One region of the Salinicola endophyticus genome, then DNA from elsewhere that is predicted to be linked to it. Evidence: predicted binding sites of a transcription regulator. Region 1 holds the regulator's gene; each other region holds the start of a gene.
The links. Region 1 encodes LexA, which represses DNA repair genes until DNA is damaged. Its sites were predicted from a motif close to TACTGTNTANNTANACAGTA; they were not measured.
Positions count from the first base shown of each region.

Region 2: the regulator LexA is predicted to act here: its motif matches at 2,361-2,380, upstream of ABV408_RS02600 (DUF1654 domain-containing protein).
Region 3: the regulator LexA is predicted to act here: its motif matches at 2,198-2,217, upstream of imuA (translesion DNA synthesis-associated protein ImuA).
Region 4: the regulator LexA is predicted to act here: its motif matches at 2,153-2,172, upstream of ABV408_RS13155 (DUF1654 domain-containing protein).

Region 1 is NZ_CP159578.1:2,371,165-2,375,354, reverse strand. It holds gene purU (formyltetrahydrofolate deformylase) at 1-600, shown strand, start outside; gene dinB (DNA polymerase IV) at 635-1,696, opposite strand; gene lexA (transcriptional repressor LexA) at 1,709-2,356, opposite strand; gene ABV408_RS10725 (TetR family transcriptional regulator) at 2,608-3,264, shown strand; gene nagZ (beta-N-acetylhexosaminidase) at 3,341-4,190, shown strand, end outside.
Region 2 is NZ_CP159578.1:539,236-543,425, forward strand. It holds gene ABV408_RS02585 (hypothetical protein) at 1-356, shown strand, start outside; gene ABV408_RS02590 (Y-family DNA polymerase) at 376-1,647, opposite strand; gene ABV408_RS02595 (translesion error-prone DNA polymerase V autoproteolytic subunit) at 1,644-2,096, opposite strand; gene ABV408_RS02600 (DUF1654 domain-containing protein) at 2,093-2,341, opposite strand; gene mobH (MobH family relaxase) at 2,654-4,190, shown strand, end outside.
Region 3 is NZ_CP159578.1:4,239,254-4,243,443, reverse strand. It holds gene ABV408_RS19120 (sodium-dependent transporter) at 1-393, shown strand, start outside; gene ABV408_RS19115 (PA3496 family putative envelope integrity protein) at 605-793, opposite strand; gene hexR (transcriptional regulator HexR) at 1,138-2,004, shown strand; gene imuA (translesion DNA synthesis-associated protein ImuA) at 2,362-2,988, shown strand; gene ABV408_RS19100 (DNA polymerase Y family protein) at 2,993-4,190, shown strand, end outside.
Region 4 is NZ_CP159578.1:2,930,176-2,934,365, forward strand. It holds gene ABV408_RS13145 (TetR/AcrR family transcriptional regulator) at 435-977, opposite strand; gene ABV408_RS13150 (LysE family translocator) at 1,118-1,711, shown strand; gene ABV408_RS13155 (DUF1654 domain-containing protein) at 2,191-2,436, shown strand; gene ABV408_RS13160 (hypothetical protein) at 2,614-2,922, shown strand; gene ABV408_RS13165 (DNA adenine methylase) at 2,952-3,722, opposite strand; gene ABV408_RS13170 (Com family DNA-binding transcriptional regulator) at 3,673-3,867, opposite strand; gene ABV408_RS13175 (hypothetical protein) at 4,017-4,190, opposite strand, start outside.

The DNA.
Region 1 (4,190 bases):
CGGCGTCAGCGCGTGGTGCTGATGGTCTCGCGTGAGTCGCACTGTCTGGTCGACCTGCTCTACCGCTGGTCGGCGGGGGAGCTCGATTGCGATATTCCCTGCGTGATCTCCAACCACGACGACCTGCGCGCGCTCGTCGAGTGGCACGGCATCGACTTCCATCGGGTGAGCGTCGACCCCGCCGACAAGGCCCCCGCGTTCGCCGAGGTCGAGCGGCTGATCGATGCGGCCGAAGCCGACAGCGTGGTGCTGGCACGTTACATGCAGATCCTGCCGCCGGCGCTGTGCGAGCGCTACGCCGGGCGCATCATCAATATCCACCACAGCTTTCTACCGTCCTTCGCCGGCGCCAAGCCTTACCACCAGGCGTTCGAGCGCGGGGTCAAGCTGATCGGTGCGACCTGCCACTACGTCACTCAGGAGCTGGACGCGGGGCCGATCATCGAGCAGGACATTCAGCGGGTGTCGCACTGCCATACACCCCAGGACCTGGTTCGGCTGGGGCGTGACGTGGAGAAGGCGGTGCTCGCCCGTGGCCTGCGCTGGCACCTGCAGGACCGCGTGCTGATCCACGGCAACAAGACCGTCGTCTTCTCCTGAGCCCCTGTGCGGTGCCGGCGTCGCGCCTGCGGCGTCAGGTCGGCTGCTCGCCGTCGAACAGACTGAGCTGGCGCTGTTCGGCCTCCGGCGCCAGGCGCACGCCGACCCCGAGCAGGCGCACCGGGCGGCCGCCGCGCTGCCAGGCGCTCTCCAGCAGCTCGTGGAAGCGCGCGTGGATCACGCCGCGGGCGCCGGTCTCCTGGGTGGTGCTGGTGAAGTCGTGAAAGCGCACCTTGACGAACTGCTTGCCGATGTCGGGATTGCCATGGCGGGCCAGGCGTTCGTCGAGACGCGCGATCAGCGGTGCCAGTGCCTGGTGGCACTGGGCGAGGTCCGGCAGATCGCTGTCGTAGGTGGTCTCGACGCTGACCGACTTGCGCTCGCGGGTGACGTTGACCGGGCGGTCGTCGATGCCGTGGGCCAGCTCGTGCAGGCGCTGGCCGAACTTGCCGAAAGCGTCGAGCAACTGCTCCAGCGGCCGGGCGCGCAGTTCGGCACAGGTAGCGATGCCGAGCCCCTCCAGCTTGGCGGCGGTGGCAGGACCGACCCCGTGCAGCTTGTCGACCGCCAGCCCCTCGATGAAGCTTGCCATCTGTGCGGGGGGAATCACGAACAGGCCATCCGGCTTGTCCCAGTCGCTGGCGATCTTGGCCAGGAACTTGTTGGGCGCCACGCCCACCGAGACCACGATGCCGGTACGCGCGAGCACTTCCTGCTTGAGCCAGTGCGCCATCCAGGTCGCGCTGCCCTGGAAACGGGTGACCTCGCTGACGTCGAGATAGGCTTCGTCGAGAGAGAGCGGCTCCACCAGCGGGGTCAGCTCGTGGAATACCGCTTGAATGTCATGCGAGACGCGGCGGTAGCGATCGAAGTCGGGCTTCAGCAGCTTGAGCTCGGGGCACAGGCGCAGGGCGCGTGCGGTGGGCATCGCCGAATGGATGCCGTAGCGCCGGGCCGGGTAGTTGCAGGTGGCGATGACCCCGCGCTTGTCGGCACTGCCGCCGATCGCCAGCGGCAGGTCGCGTAGCCTGGGGTCGTCGCGCATTTCCACCGCGGCGTAGAAGCAGTCGCAGTCCGCGTGGAGGATCTTGCGCATGGCCGCTGGCGTCTACTGCAGGCCCAGGCCGTTGCCGCCGCGGATGATGCCTACGCCGAGACCCTCGATATCCAGCTGCTGATGTTCCAGGTCGACCTCGATGGGGGCGAAGTCGGCGTTTTCCGCCAGCAGGGTGACGCGGCGCCCGTGCCGGTGGAAGCGTTTGACCGTGACCTCGTCATCGAGCCGGGCGACCACGATCTGGCCGTCGCGCACTTCCTGGGTGCGATGCACGGCGAGCAGGTCGCCATCGAGGATGCCGATGTCTTTCATCGACAGCCCGCGCACACGCAGCAGGTAGTCGGCCCTGGGGGCGAAGTAGTCCGCCGGCAGCGGGCAGTAGCGGTCGATGTGCTCGGCGGCGAGAATCGGGCTACCGGCGGCGACGTTGCCCACGATCGGCAGGCCGGTTTCGGCGGGGTCGGTGGGTTCCGGGGTGCCGGCCGCAGCGGGCAGACGGATCCCGCGGGATGTCCCCGGAATCATGCGGATCACACCCTTGCGATCGAGCGCACGCAGGTGCTCCTCGGCGGCATTGGGAGAGCGGAATCCCAGCGCCTTGGCGATCTCGGCGCGGGTGGGTGGATAGCCGAACTCGGTCATCGTCTTGACGATGAAATCGTAGACGTTCTGCTGCCGGGCGGTGAGCGGTCTCGACATTGGGCGTCTCCCCGGGGCCTGTCAGGGCGTGGTCATGTATACAGTCTGGAATTGTATCCAGTCCTGCTGGGCAGGGAAAGGGGGCAAAGCGCAGAGCGCCTTCGACGTTTGCCGCGATTGTGCCGTGGCGCCGGGGGTGGTTAGATTCGAAAGCGTTTCAAACAGGCGTTTTTTAGCTGATTCGACAGGCGTTGGCCGGCAGGTTCGATGCCCGTGAACAGCCGCCGATATCGACAGGAAAGAGGTAGTCCATGGCTCAGTCCGACACTGTGACCCGCATTCTCGACACCGCCGAGGTGTTGTTCGCCGAGAAGGGGTTCGCCGAGACGTCGCTGCGCAACATCACCACCCGGGCCAAGGTCAATCTGGCGGCGGTCAACTATCATTTCGGCTCCAAGAAGGCGCTGATCCAGGCGGTCTTCGCGCGCTATCTCGACCCCTTCTCCGAGCGCCTCAATCACGCGCTCGACGGGCTCGAGCGTCACTATGGCGGGCAGGCCATCCCCCTCGAGGTGCTGCTCGAGCGCCTGGCCGAGAGCGTGCTCGAGGTACCGGCGGAGCGCCACAGTCTCAAGATCTTCATGAAGCTCCTGGGACTCGCCTATACCCAGGCCCAGGGGCATCTGCGACGCTATATCCAGGCGCACTATGGCGAAACCTTCCACCGCTTCGTCGCCTGCCTGCGTCTGGCCACGCCCGGGTTGCCGGAGGCGGAGCGCTTCTGGCGCCTCCACTTCATGCTCGGGACCGTGGTATTCACGCTCTCCGGACTGGATGCGCTGCGCGATATCGCCGACAACGAGTATCACGAGCATGTCACCGTGCGCGATCTGATCCGACGACTCAAGCCGGTGGTAGCGGCGGGCATGCTGGCACCGCTGGAGCCGCCGGAGGCGGCAGCGAGCTGACGCCGCAGTGCCGACCTCTGTCATGACGCCGGCGGGTCGTCTAGAATCGGGCGCTTCACGGTTTCAGGTAACGGCTATGACACAACCGCTGGGTCCGGTAATGCTGGACGTCGAGGGCACTCGACTGCGCGAGGAGGAGCGGCGGCTGCTGTCCCGTCCCGAGGTCGGGGGCGTCATCCTGTTTGCGCGCAACACCCCGGATGCAGGCACCACCCAGGCGCTGATCGGTGAGATTCGCGCTTGCCGCCCGGACCTGCTGGTCGCCATCGACCAGGAGGGCGGGCGCGTGCAGCGGCTCAAGCAGGGCGTGACCCGGCTGCCGCCGATGGCGACCCTGGGGCGGCAATTCGCCGAGGCGCCGGAGGCCGCGCTGGCCCTGGCTCTGGACACCGGTTGGCTGCTGGGCATGGAGATGGCCGCGTGCGGTTTCGACCTGACCTTCGCCCCGGTGCTCGACCTCGACGATGACCAGTCGCCGGCGATCGGCTCGCGCAGCTTCTCGCCCGACCCGGAGGTGGTCGCGGCGCTGGCCGGTGCCTTCATCGATGGCCTGCACGATGCCGGCATGGTCGCCATCGGCAAGCACTTTCCCGGCCATGGCGGGGCGCGTCAGGATTCGCACCATGCGGTGGCCCGGGATCCGCGCTCGCTGGAGGCGCTGCGCGCGCACGATCTGGTGCCGTTTGCGCGGCTGGCGAGCAAGCTCGATGCGGTGATGCCGGCGCATGTGATCTTTCCTGCCTTCGACGAGCGCCCGGCGGGCTTTTCGCCCAGCTGGCTGGGGCTGCTGCGCGAAGAGCTCGGCTTCAAGGGGGCGATCTTCTCCGACGACCTGACCATGGCGGCGGCCCACGCTGCCGGAACGCCGGCGGCGCGCGCCGAGGCGGCCTGGGCCGCCGGCTGCGACATGGCGGTGATCTGCAATG
Region 2 (4,190 bases), 1.8 Mb from region 1:
ATTCTTCTAGGCTACAGCTTAAACCTGAACAAGTCTTTGGGGGGAAGAGCGATGTAAGGAGTTGTCACGACAATCTAATTGATAAGAGGCATGGTGTTTATGCGCACGAGGAGATTAGTACGGGCTATGTTCGCTTGAACATTGCTATTGGTGCTGAAGGGGATTATTCGGTTAAAGATAACTCTGGCCAACAAAGTCTATCTTTCTATCCTGGTGTTATTCCTGATTTTTACAAATGCCTGATTTGTTTGCGTGATTATCTGGGTGGCAAGATATTAGAGGACACTGCAAAGTTGAATTCAAAGTTGAATGATGAGTATCGAGAGCTAATCTTAGAAAAGCTAAAACCTTCCTGATGTTTGCTTCAATGTAAGGTTATGTTTTTGCGGTTGGCAACTCGTTCCATCGTGTGGTGTAGCGCTGCGTCAGCAGCTCCGCCTTGAGCTTCCAATCCGCTCTGCCCCTCGTGCCGCCTAGCCTCACCGTGCCGCGGCCCATACGCCGGTTCAGCTCGTCCATCACCGCGCTTACCTTGGCCGATCGCTCACGCTCGGCATCACTCGCCGGGGAGTCGAAGATATCGTGCTGCAGAGAGTCGGCCTGCACGAGGTCGAGCATCATCACGCCCGCTTTCATGTAGCGATAGCCGTCGCGCCAGATGCGCGACAGCGCTGTTTGGGCGGCTCCGACGATCACGCGGGTATCGTTACTGGGGTGGGGGAGCTGCACGACCAGCGCGGGATAATATTGCGCCAGGTCTTCGCGGTGCTTGTTCGTTTTCAGGTGAACCTGAATCGCCCGTGCCACGCTGCCTTGCTTGCGCAGCTTCTCGGCGCCGCGGGCAGCGTGGGCGCGGATGGCAGCACGCACTTCCTGCGGATCTGACGTCAGCCGCCCGAACGACCGACTGGTCATGATGTTCTTCTTCGGCTCGCCATAGTCGTCGGTGTCGATGCAGTCGATGCCACGGAGCTCGTAGACCAGTCGTTCCTGCACGACGCTGAATCTGGCGCGGATCCGCTTCGGGTCTGCCTCCCGCAACTGCCATGCCGTCACGATCCCCATCTGACTAAGCCGCTGGCCCAGGCGGCCGGAGACGCCCCACAGGTCGGTGACGGGTGTGTCCTCGAGGATCCGACGGGTGATCTCGCTATCGGGCTGAAGTAGGCACACGCCCTCGTAAACGGCCACTTTCTTCGCCAGTTTGTTGGCAACCTTGGCCAGCGTCCGGCTGGTCGACAGCCCGACGCTCACCGGGATACCGGTATTGCGGCGCACGACGTATCGAAGCCGCTGGCAGTGATCCTTGAGCCGCTCAATCCGGAATCCATCGAACCCGAGGAAGCTCTCGTCGATGGAGTAGATCTCGACGTCGGGAGTGAACTCGCGGAGCGTCGCGGTCACCCGTCGGCTCATATCGCCATATAGGGTGTAGTTGCTCGAGACCAGTATCAGCTCACGCCGTACGGAGGGAGGGATCTTGAACGCCGGCGCCCCCATCTCGACCAACTGTTTAGCTTCGTTCGAGCGAGCGATCACGCAGCCGTCGTTATTCGACAGTACGGCCAGCGGCCGTCCTTCCCAGTCAGGGCGGAACACCCGCTCGCACGACGCGTAGAAGTTGTTGCAATCGACGAGCCCGATCACTTCCCGGAGCGCCCGCGTCGCAGCGAATGGACGTTGTCTGTCACCACACCCCAGCAATGGCACTCACACCCCGCGAGCGGGATTGGCGGGAAGTGCTCGTTTCCCGAGCACAGGTAGTAGCGCTGGCCAATTTTCTGCATCTGCTTGCACGTCAGCTCTCCGTCCACCGCCATGATCACGACATCTCCCACCGTCGCCTCAAGAGAGCGATCGACGATCAGCAGATCGCCATCGTAGATCCCGTGACGCTCCATCGAATGCCCTTTGGCCCGAACGAAGAACGTCGCCGTAGGGTGCGGGATCAGCAGTTCATTCAGGTCGAGCGTCGTCTCGAGGTAGTCATCCGCCGGCGACGGGAAGCCCGCGCGGACCTCGCCTGCGGCGAGCGGTATCGAAGACCGCGGCGCGCCCAGGTCGGCCTGGCCAAGGACATCGACGATGGTGTTCATGACGCTGCCTCCGCTTCGGTAGGGTCCCAAGCGATCAGCGCTTCGGCGGGGCCGCCCCGGGTGACAGTGACGTAATCTAGCTCGTCGAACTCGTCGAGTATGCGATCCCATGCGATCGGGTCGTCTTCATCTAGCCGGAACAGCGTGACCTCGAACTGCTCGCGATTGCGCGCCCTGGCGAGCTGCTGCTGGATGCGGCGGACGAGGGTTTGATAGGACTGCTGGCGCTTCGTCGATGAGGGCATGGCAGCGTGCTCCTAAGAATACTGTATGCATGTACAGTATCTATCAGAAAGCCAGGCGCTGTCGAATGATTGCCAATGGGAGGGCTCGCGAAGCACTGAATGCGCGTCGAACTGAATTAACGTTTCTCCTTCGCACGTCAGCAAGCAGCAGGCCTCATAGACGGATCATTCAGCTGCTGGAACAGATCGATGCTACTAGAGCGACTTCGCTCGTGGGGACGCGCGCGCTCGGTGAGGCGGCAGGGAGCGGGGCTGGGGCTGGAGTACCCTAGTAGTGGACCAGAACTCCTCGCCTTACCGCGTCGTCAGCAGATGCTCAAAATGCTCTGGGACACGACATCGCTGACCCAAGAGGCTTTCGACGACTACATCCTGGCACCGATTCAGCGCTATGCGGAGCTGGTGCAGCAGCTTCCCGCCTCGGAGTCTCATCACCACTCTTACGCCGGAGGCATGCTCGATCACGCGTTAGAGATGGCGTGCTACGGGCTGAAGCTACGTCAGCGTCACCTGCTACCCCCGGGGGCCAAGCCCGAAGATCAAAGTTCTTCGGGAGAGTTATGGAGTGCGGCGATCATCTACGCCGCATTGATGCATGACGTGGCGAAGACGCTCGTCGATATCGAGATTCATTTAGAGGATGGAAAGACCTGGAGGCTCTGGCACGGTCCGATACCCGCTCCGTACAGGGTTCGATACCGTCCGGGGCGAGACTACAACCTGCACGCCGCGCTAAACCCGATGCTATGTCAGCAAGTGCTGGGCCCGCACGTACTTGACTGGCTCCTGTCGCAGCCCCGCCTGTTCGGGTTACTCACCTATACCATCTCTGGTCACACAGACCGCGGTGGCATCATTGCGGAAATCGTACACCAGGCGGATCGCGCTAGCGTCTCGAAGGCTATGGGTGGTGATCCGCTGCAGGCGCTCGCTGCGCCCGTCGAATCGCTTCAACGCAAGCTCGCTGACGGGCTGCGCTACATGGTCAAGGAGCAGTTTCAACTTAACCAGAAAGGCGGTGTGGCCTGGCTGACGGACGAGGCTCTTTGGCTGGTATCACCTAGAGCCGTTAATGAACTCAAAGCATATCTTTATGACCAGGGCGTGAAGAGCATTCCCTCGGATCTAACTCGCTTATACGGCGAGCTGCAAGCGCATGGGTTGATAGAAGAGGTTGCCGAAGGAAAGTCGGTATGGAAGTGCCAAGTCTCGGATGGAGACTGGGCCTATTCGCTGAACATGATCAAGATCTCCCCAACTTTGATCTGGGGAACGGGTGACAAGCCTGAGCCTTTTAAAGGAAAAGTTGTTACACTTGGTTACGATGAGGTTGGGGACAGCAACCCGGAGCCACAAAGCAGCGATCAGGAAATAGGCGCCAGCGTAGAGCATGAAGCCAAGAAAGCAGCAGGAGAAAGTACTTCAGTGCAAGTGAATAAAGATTCTCCTGTTACAGATGTTCCTGATTCTTCGGGAAGCATTGCTTCAGGCGGGAGCTTAGATGATGACCTGTTATCCATTTTTAGTGATCTCTCACCTGGTATTGATGGGCAAGCCAATGGAGAAGACGTCGAGTCTAAGACCGTCGTGGACGACATGAAACGAAGGGCGACAGAAGTGGCTACATCCAATATCTCTTCGGATGACTTGGCACCCGGTAGCGGGGGGAGCAGCAACCTTGGTGGGGTTGGCGAGCAATTTTGGGATTGGCTAAAGCAGGGAGTCTCTGATCGCTCCATCGTTGTGAACGATACAAAAGCCGTAGTCCACACAGTAGATGGAACGTTCTTTCTGGTCAGTCCGGGTGTATTCAAGAAATTCGCTGCTGCCGAATCAGGGGTGAGCAGTG
Region 3 (4,190 bases), 1.9 Mb from region 1:
CTCACGGTAGCCGCGCTGACCTCGGCGATCTCGCTGCTGGAGCCGGTCACCGAGTTCCTCGAAGAGCGCACGCCGCTGTCGCGCCTCGGTTCGGCGTTCGTCGCCGCGCTGGCGACCTGGAGCCTGGGGATCGCCGCGCTGCTGGCGTTCAACCTCTGGTCCGGCTTCCAGCCGTTCGGCTTCAACGTCTTCGATCTGCTCGATGCGCTCACCAGCAAGCTGATGCTGCCGCTGACCGGGCTCGCGGTGATCGTCTTCACCGCCTGGTTCCTGGACAGCGACGACGTCAAGCAGGAGCTGGGCCTGGGGCCGAAAGGGCGCATGCTGTGGCACTACGTGTCGCGCTACGTCGCCCCCATCGGCGTCATCGTGGTGTTCTTCAACAGCCTCTGATGCTCAGAAGCGCTTGAGTTTCGAAAGCGCCTGTTTTCACAAGCTGAAAGACGCAAACGGCAGGGGCCCGGGAGCATGATGCTCCCGGGCCCCGGTGTCGTTTTAGCGCCGGCATCGGCGCGAAAGAAGGGGCAGGGCAGCGGCCGCGTGGCGCTGCCCCGAGGGCCAGACACCCCCTCAGCGGGGCGCCTGATGTGCCGGACGAACCGCCCTAGTCGGGCAGCTCGGCGATATGCTGCTGCAGACGGCGCCTCTCCGCGCGCTGTTCGATACCGCGACGCGCCTTCAGGTAGCGTACCGCGGCGCGACGCTTGCGCTGCTCGTGCTCGTCGACTTCGAGATGCATGAAAATGTCGAAAATTTCGCTCTTCAGGGCGTGAAGATTTTCAATGTCCTTCATTGATCGAATCTCCTGGCATCCTCAGGTCATCGGGTTGGGTGCCCGACATGCATACTATACCCAACTTTACAAGATCGTGACGTCCGACTTTTTTCCCTTTTTCGGCGCCCGGTGGGCGCGTGCTCCCGCCCGGCGAGTGGGGCATACTTAGGGTTTGTACGAAAAGTCGGCGAGCGAAGGTAAGACAAGGCAAAAATCGACGAAAAAGCGGAGTTTACGGGGTGTAAATGAGCATTTTGAGCCGATTTTTAACGCCGTATTGCCGAGCGCAGGCAGTTTTCGTATAGACCCTAGCCACCCCACGCTAAAGCGAGACCGATAATGCTGCGATACGAGGGATGGGCATGAGCCGTTCGCTGTTCGACGAACTGCGTGTGCACATGGATCGCCTGCGGCGCTCCGAGCAGAAAGTCGCCCGTTTCGTGCTGCGCCACCCCGAAGAAGTGATCCTGATGCGGATCACCGATCTCGCCAGCGAAGCCCAGGTGAGCGAGCCGACGGTGGTGCGCTTCTGCCGCGCCATGGGCATGGCCGGCTTCCAGGAGTTCAAGCTCAAGCTGGCCCAGATGATGGCCAAGGGCAGCCAGTACGCGCAGTTCTCGCTGACCGATGCCGAGAGCGTCTCCGAGTTCTCCCACGGCATCTTCGATACCACCATCGAGACCCTCGAGCAGGTACGCGACAGCCTCGACAACGAGGCGCTGGGCCGCGCGATCGCCGCGCTGGCGGTGGCCAATCGGGTCGAGTTCTACGGCTATGGCGCCTCCGGCGTGGTCGCCGCCGACGCCCAGCACAAGTTCTTCCGCCTGCAGATCCAGACCTCGGCCTACGCCGATCCGCACATGCAGGCGATGTCGGCGGCGACGCTGAAGGTCGGCGATGTGGTGGTGGCGATCTCCCAGACCGGACGCACCCGGGCGCTGCTGGCCAGCGCCAAGACCGCGGTCAAGGCGGGGGCCACGGTGATCGGGCTGTGTCCCAGCGACTCGCCGCTGGCCCATGAGGTGAGTCTGGTGCTGCCGGTGGACGTGCAGGAGGATACCGAGGTCTACATCCCCATGACCTCGCGTATCGCGCATCTATTGACCATCGATGTGCTGGCGGTGGGCGTGGCCAAGAACCGCGGCCCGCAGATCAGCGACCAGCTCAAGGCGATCAAGCGCAGCCTGGGCACGCTACGGGTGCCCAATACCCCCTCGTCCTCGGCCTGACGCACACGCCTTCTCGGTTCCGCGCTCTCGGACGCCGTTCTCTCGAATCCCGCTCTCTCTGTCTTCTCTCTTCCTTTTCCCCGGCGCTTGCCGGGGCGCGCCCGTGCGGTCCATGCGTTCGTTCAAGATTCGTTCGATCAGACGTTGCCTGCCCGCGCGGTAGCCGGGCTGCTGAGCGATGTCATGTCATTAATACTGTATATATAGACAGTATTTGGGTTTGTGAGCGACACTATCCCCTTCGAAGGCCAGGGGGATGTCGCCCATGTCTGAGTGTCATCGTCAGCTTTGCCGTCACGGTGACGCGAGCTGCCGCCTCCGGTGTGCCTGGCGTTGCCATTGCCGGAGCCGCGGGCGGTGAGCGCGCTCGATCGGCTGCTCGATAGCCGCGTCGTCTGGCGCGCCCAGGAGAGCGCCGCCGAGGCCCCTGCCAGCGCGATCGCCAGTGGTCACCCGGCGCTGGATGCGGTGCTGCCGGCGGGCGGCTGGCCGCGCGGGGCGATCAGCGAGCTGCTCTGTGGCGGTGCCGGCAGCGGGGAGCTCGCGCTGCTGTGGCCGCTGCTGGCGCGTCTGACCCGCGAGCAGCGGCCGGTGGTGCTGGTGGCGCCGCCGGCGCTGCCCTATCCGGCGGCCTGGCGGCGCGCCGGGATCGAACTCGACCACTGCCACTGGCTCGACGTGAGCGGGCGCGAAGCGCTCTGGGCCACCGAGCAGTGCCTGCGGGCCGGCTGCTGTGCGGCGGTGCTGGCGTGGCTGCCGCAGGCCGATGCGCGCGCGCTGCGCCGGCTGCAGGTGGCCGCGGCGAGCGGCGATACCCTGGGCTTCGTGCATCGGCCGCTGGCGCGCGCCAGCGAGGCGTCGCCGGCGGCGCTGCGACTGCGCCTCCACCCGCCGGGCACCGGGCGCACGCCGGCGCTGGAATTGCTCAAGTGTCGCGGCGGATGGCCGCGCGCCACGCACATCGCCTTCGGCGCGGGGACGTGACGCCGTGCGCTGGGCCTGTCTGCTGTTTCCGCGGCTGGCGCTGGAGGGGGCGCTGCGTCGCCGCGACGACCCCACGGCACCTTTCGCGCTGCTGGAGGGCGCGCCGCCGCGCCAGCGTATTCGTGCCGCGAATCAGGCCGCGCGCGACCAGGGGGTCAAACCCGGCCAGCCGCGTGGGCTGGCCGAGGCCTTCTGCCCGGCGCTGAAATGCGCCCCGCTGGAGGCCACGGCGGTGGAGCGCTGGCGCCAGCGTCTGGCCGCCTGGGCCTACGCCTACAGTGGTCAGGTGAGTCTCGACTATCCGCATGCGCTGGTATTCGAGGTCGCCAGCAGTCTGGCCCTGTTCGGCCCCTGGCCGACGTTCGAGGCGCGGCTACGCGGTGAGCTCGCCGCGCTGGGATTTACCCACCGCCTGGTGGTGGCGCCCAATCCGGCGGCGGCGCGGGTGCTGGCCAACGCCCACGATGGCCTGGCGGTGGACGATGCCGGGCTGGAAGCGGCGCTGGCGAGGCTACCGCTGGCGCGCAGCGGGCTGACGGCGGAGAGCGTGCAGACCCTGAACCGCAGCGGCTTCCGGCGGCTCGGTGAGCTGTTCACGCTGCCGCGCCCGGCGCTGGCGCGACGCTTCGGTGGCGGCGTGATGCGCCATCTCGGCGAGCTGCGCGGGGAGTGGCCGCTGGCGCTGGCGGTCTATCGCCCGGCGATGCACTTCTCGCGCAGCTTCGAGTTCGAACGCCCGGTGCACGCCATCGCCGGGCTGGCCTTTCCGCTCAAACGCCTGCTGCAGGAGCTGAGCGCTTTCCTGCGCGGCCAGGATGCCGGGGTCGAGCGTTTCAGCCTGGTGCTGGGGCTGGAGGGTGGCCCGGCGCAGCGCTTCGAGGTTGGCCTGCTGGCCCCCCAGCGCGACGCCGAGACGCTGCTCGAACTGACCCGCGCGCAGCTCGAGCGGGTGCGTCTCGAAGGGCCGGTGCTGAGCGTGACCCTGGCGGCCTCGCGGTTCACTGCCTATGCCCCGGTGCGCCGCGAGCTGCTGGCCGGCCCCGCGCGCCAGGCCCAGGCCTGGGCGGCGCTGCATCAGCGGCTGGTGGCGCGGCTGGGCGAGGCGGCGCTGAAGCCGCTGGTCGAGCATCGCGAGCACCGCCCCGAGGCCGCCGTGTTCGCCGCCGCCGGTCCGCGCGCCACCGACACCCCCGAGGCCCGAC
Region 4 (4,190 bases), 560 kb from region 1:
GATTCAGCCCCCAAGTAGCGATCACCGTCGACCCTTTGTTGCCATACGGTAACACTTAGCACAAGTCTGTCTTTATTAGGAATACCCTCACACCCTGTCATTTGGTCGCATGTCGCAATCGGGCGTGTTATCCCCGAAATTGGCTTAGGGAAAAATGTTGCAGATATTTAGATAAATTCTTGGCGCTACCCAAGGCTCATATCAGCACCAGTGGGAGTACAACGTATGGTTTGTCGGAGGCTGCGCAATTGCTACCTCCTTTAGCTCACGGGCCGGGCGGGGTTCTGATCGTGCGAGAGGGAGACTGGCTCGGGAAGCAGTAGATGATCAAGATTGGCCACCAGTGCAACCCAGGGGGCACTGAGGCTATCGCACCCCGCTCCTATCGCGGGCTGAGCATGCTTGGGGAACCATCACTACGGATGAGGTGATGCTTACAGACTCAGCAGTCTGGCCGCTATCTGCTTGGCTCTCTCGACCGGTTCGAGATTGCCTTCGCGTAGTACGCCCATGACCGCGCCATCGATCAGTAGCTGAAAATCACTGGCAAGCTCTTCGCTCGGTGAGTAGCCGGCTTGCCGGAGCTGGCGAGCGATGATCTCTATCTGAGCCAGCTTGTGCGCTCTGGCGATGCGGTGGGTCTCGCTGCCCCGGTCGGCGGCTTCGACCATGGCGTTGATAAAGGCACAGCCCCGAAAATCGGCTTGCCCGTAGCGCTCGGCGACCACATCGAACACACCCAGAGGCGAGCCATCGCTTCCGGCAAGACCTGCCTCGAAGGCGGCCAGGGACCTCTCATTGCGGTGGCGTAGCACCGCATGCACCAGGGCATCCTTACTGTCGAAGTGACGGTAGAAGGACGCACGCCCCACGCCGGAGGTGTCGATCAGTTCGCTGATGCCGACCGCCTGGATGCCGCGTTGGTAGAAGAGCGCTTCCGCTGTCGCTATCAGTCGTTCACGCGCCTGTGTCGGCATGGTTTATCCCTTCTGTGAGATTGACATGGGATGGTAATGATCAGTACCGTCTTACGCAAACGGTACTGATCGGTTCCGAACGGCGATGACATGTCATCGCCGGTGTCGCTGCGAGAGACCGCACTCGGAGATGAAGGCTCATGTCGCCACTCACCACGCTCGCCATGACGGCAATGCTGTTGTTCGGCTCTCCGGGGCCGGGCCCCATGACCATCGTGGCGACATCCGCCACCTTTGGGGTGCGCAAGACGCTCTCGCTCTATGTGGGCATTCTGACCGGGCTGGCGATATCGATGGTGGCCGCTGCCCTGGGTCTGGCGGCGCTACTGGCAGCCTGGCCGAGTGCGAAGCTGACACTACAGATCGTGGGCGGGCTCTATGTGCTCTACCTCGCCTACCGCATCGCGACCACGCCACTCGACACTCACGCAGCCGAAGGCGCCCGCCTGACGATGCGCGATGGTGTCCTGCTCAACGTGCTCAACCCGAAGTCCTACGCGGTACTACTGGTGATCTACTCGCAGTTTCTGCTGCCGATCTCGCCAGCGGCCATCGCTTATGTGGCCACCATGGGGGTTTGCCTGGCGGTTGCCGTGTTCACCAATATCTTCTGGATGTGCGTCGGCGGCGCCATTCGGCCCCTTGTGCAGCGCCCTCTCTTCTCCCGGTTGCTACGTCTCACCTTCGCTCTGCTGATGATCGGCGCTGTCTTCTGGGCCTTCATACAGAGTTGAGCCCTCTTGATGTCCCGAGAGAGCCAAGACGGCTTGGTATATTCGATCTTTCGGATACCTAGCGGCACGTGGGTAGATGGCTGCGCGTCGAACGGAGAGCTATACCTGACTGCATACCCTGCATATGCCGAGTTTGGTGGGGCCTAGCGGGTAGCAAAAAGCGGGACAGTGAGGAAGGTCACTTGGTGCCCCCGATAGGATTCGAACCTATGACCTGCCCCTTAGGAGGGCGAAGCGCCATTATTCACACACTTTAAAATCAATCGCTTAGGTCATGCGGCCCCGTGACCACACGACAGAACGTGACGTAACCACGCGATTTTGCGACGCCGTAGCGCACGAAATAGTCACGCTACACCAAAGCACCTACCCGCCATCTATCCCACCCTTCACATCGCGGCCACCACGCAAGCCAGTCGACACTCGCCAACTCCTTCGCGATACTGTATGCAAATACAGTAATTGGGAGGCATCACCAGATGGCCAAGCCACGCAAACCCTCGAGCTATGAGCTGCTCGCCGAGCGCGTAAGGCACCAGATCACCGGCGCCAACAACCGCGGGGCGACGCAGGTGCGACTGGAGCGCTTCGACACCGAGAGCCCGGCAGACTGGGATCGTCTGCTCGAGGAGTTCGAGACCGTCGACTATGTGACAGTGACACGCACCGCCGACGGCGAGGCGCTGGTGAGCTGGAATCCGGCCGAGGCCGAGGCGGCGATGTGATCGAAGTCACCATCGGCGCTGGATGGGTAGAGGTCGAATGCGGTGCATGCGGAACCCGAGAGAGTACCGAGGCGAGAGAAGAGATCGCCGGCTTCGTGCTCGCCGGCGATGTTTTGGCGGGCGTCCACTGCTGCTGGTGTGGACGTGATGGGCGGGAGCTGCTGGAGGGCGAGAGCGATGAATTATCGAGCGGCGCTTGAGAGCTGGGCGCAGACCCGGCGCGACCGCGGCTGGCACGAGGGCCGGCCGCCGGCTGACCAGTGGATCGAGTACCACGCGACCCATGCACAGCTCGTCTACTCGGGCCGGTGCCGCATCGACGAGCTTGACCAGGACGACCGGCTGGCGATCGGCACCCACGCTCACATCATGCTCAATACCGGCCAAGCGCAGATCCGGTTCATGTTCTGGCGCCCGGCGGCGGCTGAGTCCCTATGGGGGCCGCGGTGCATGGACCTGATCAGCGGCGAGATCAAGCGCTGGTAGCATCGCCAACAGCGACCGCTCGCTCATATTTACGCCACAGGCCAGCTGCAGATAAGCACCTCCTTGGCCGACTTGGCTGCACCCGCCCCCACGGTATAGCGGATGTCGGCCGACTCGATGTGATAGCCAGCGAATATCCGGCGCACCTCGGGGTGGTCGTTGAGGCTCACGATAGCTCGCCCCTTGATCCGACCGATCATCTCCGCAATTTGCTCATACTGCTCGATGCCAAACTCGACACCATAACCCCCGGTGTCGAGATAGGGAGGGTCCATGTAGAACAGCGTGTGAGGGCGGTCGTAGCGCTCGACACAAGCCTGCCACGTCAGGTTCTCAATGAACGTCCGGGCAAGGCGCAAGTGAGCCTCGGAGAGGCTTTCCTCTAGCCTCAGCAGATTGAGCCCTGGCCGAGTCGTCGTGGATGTGCCGAAATTGTAGCTGCTCGGGTTGCCGCCGAAGGTAAGCCGCTGCAGGTAGTAGAATCGGGCCGCGCGCTGGATGTCAGTCAGCGTCTCCGGCCGCGTTATCTTCTCCCACTCGAAAATCTGTCGGCTCGTCAGCGCCCACTTGAACTGGCGCACAAACTCCTCGAGGTGGTTTTGCACGACGCGATAAAGATTGACCAGGTCGCCGTTGAGGTCGTTGATGACCTCAACCGGGGCCGGATCTTCACGCAGAAAGAACAGCGCAGCACCACCGGCGAATGGCTCGACGTAGCACTGGTGAGGCGGCATTAGCCGCGAGATACGCTTAGCGAGACGGCGCTTGCCGCCCATCCAGGGAATGATAGGTTTGGCCACGAGCGATACTCCGATTCCTGGGGCTCGTGGCCCTCTGGGTGTGAATGTGCCCGCACCGCGGGCATTTGATTTCGAGTAGCTGAAATTCGCTGGCACGCGCCAGCATGCGGTTACAGCGGCCGCAACGAATGTCGCTGATTGCCATGTCAAGCCTGTTGTCGCGTGGACGGTTGGCCTAGACTCACATCGCCTCGCGCGAGGCGGGGAGCCCTGGCCGGCTTGCAGGCATGGACTGCTTGTCGGGTCCGGCGCGCGGTGTTGCAGCACCCGTGCCGGTCGCTCCTCTCTTCTGGCCTATTCGGCCACTAACTTCTCCCACGTTACCGCCAGCGCCTCATCGGGCGTCTGGGCGTCGTTGATCGTCCATTCGCCGCGGTGGCGCACGCCGGTGAATTCCTGCCACTGAATCATCGCATCCGCGCGCGTCAGCACGGCGCGGCAGAGATCCGCCAGGGTCTCGGTGCCGGT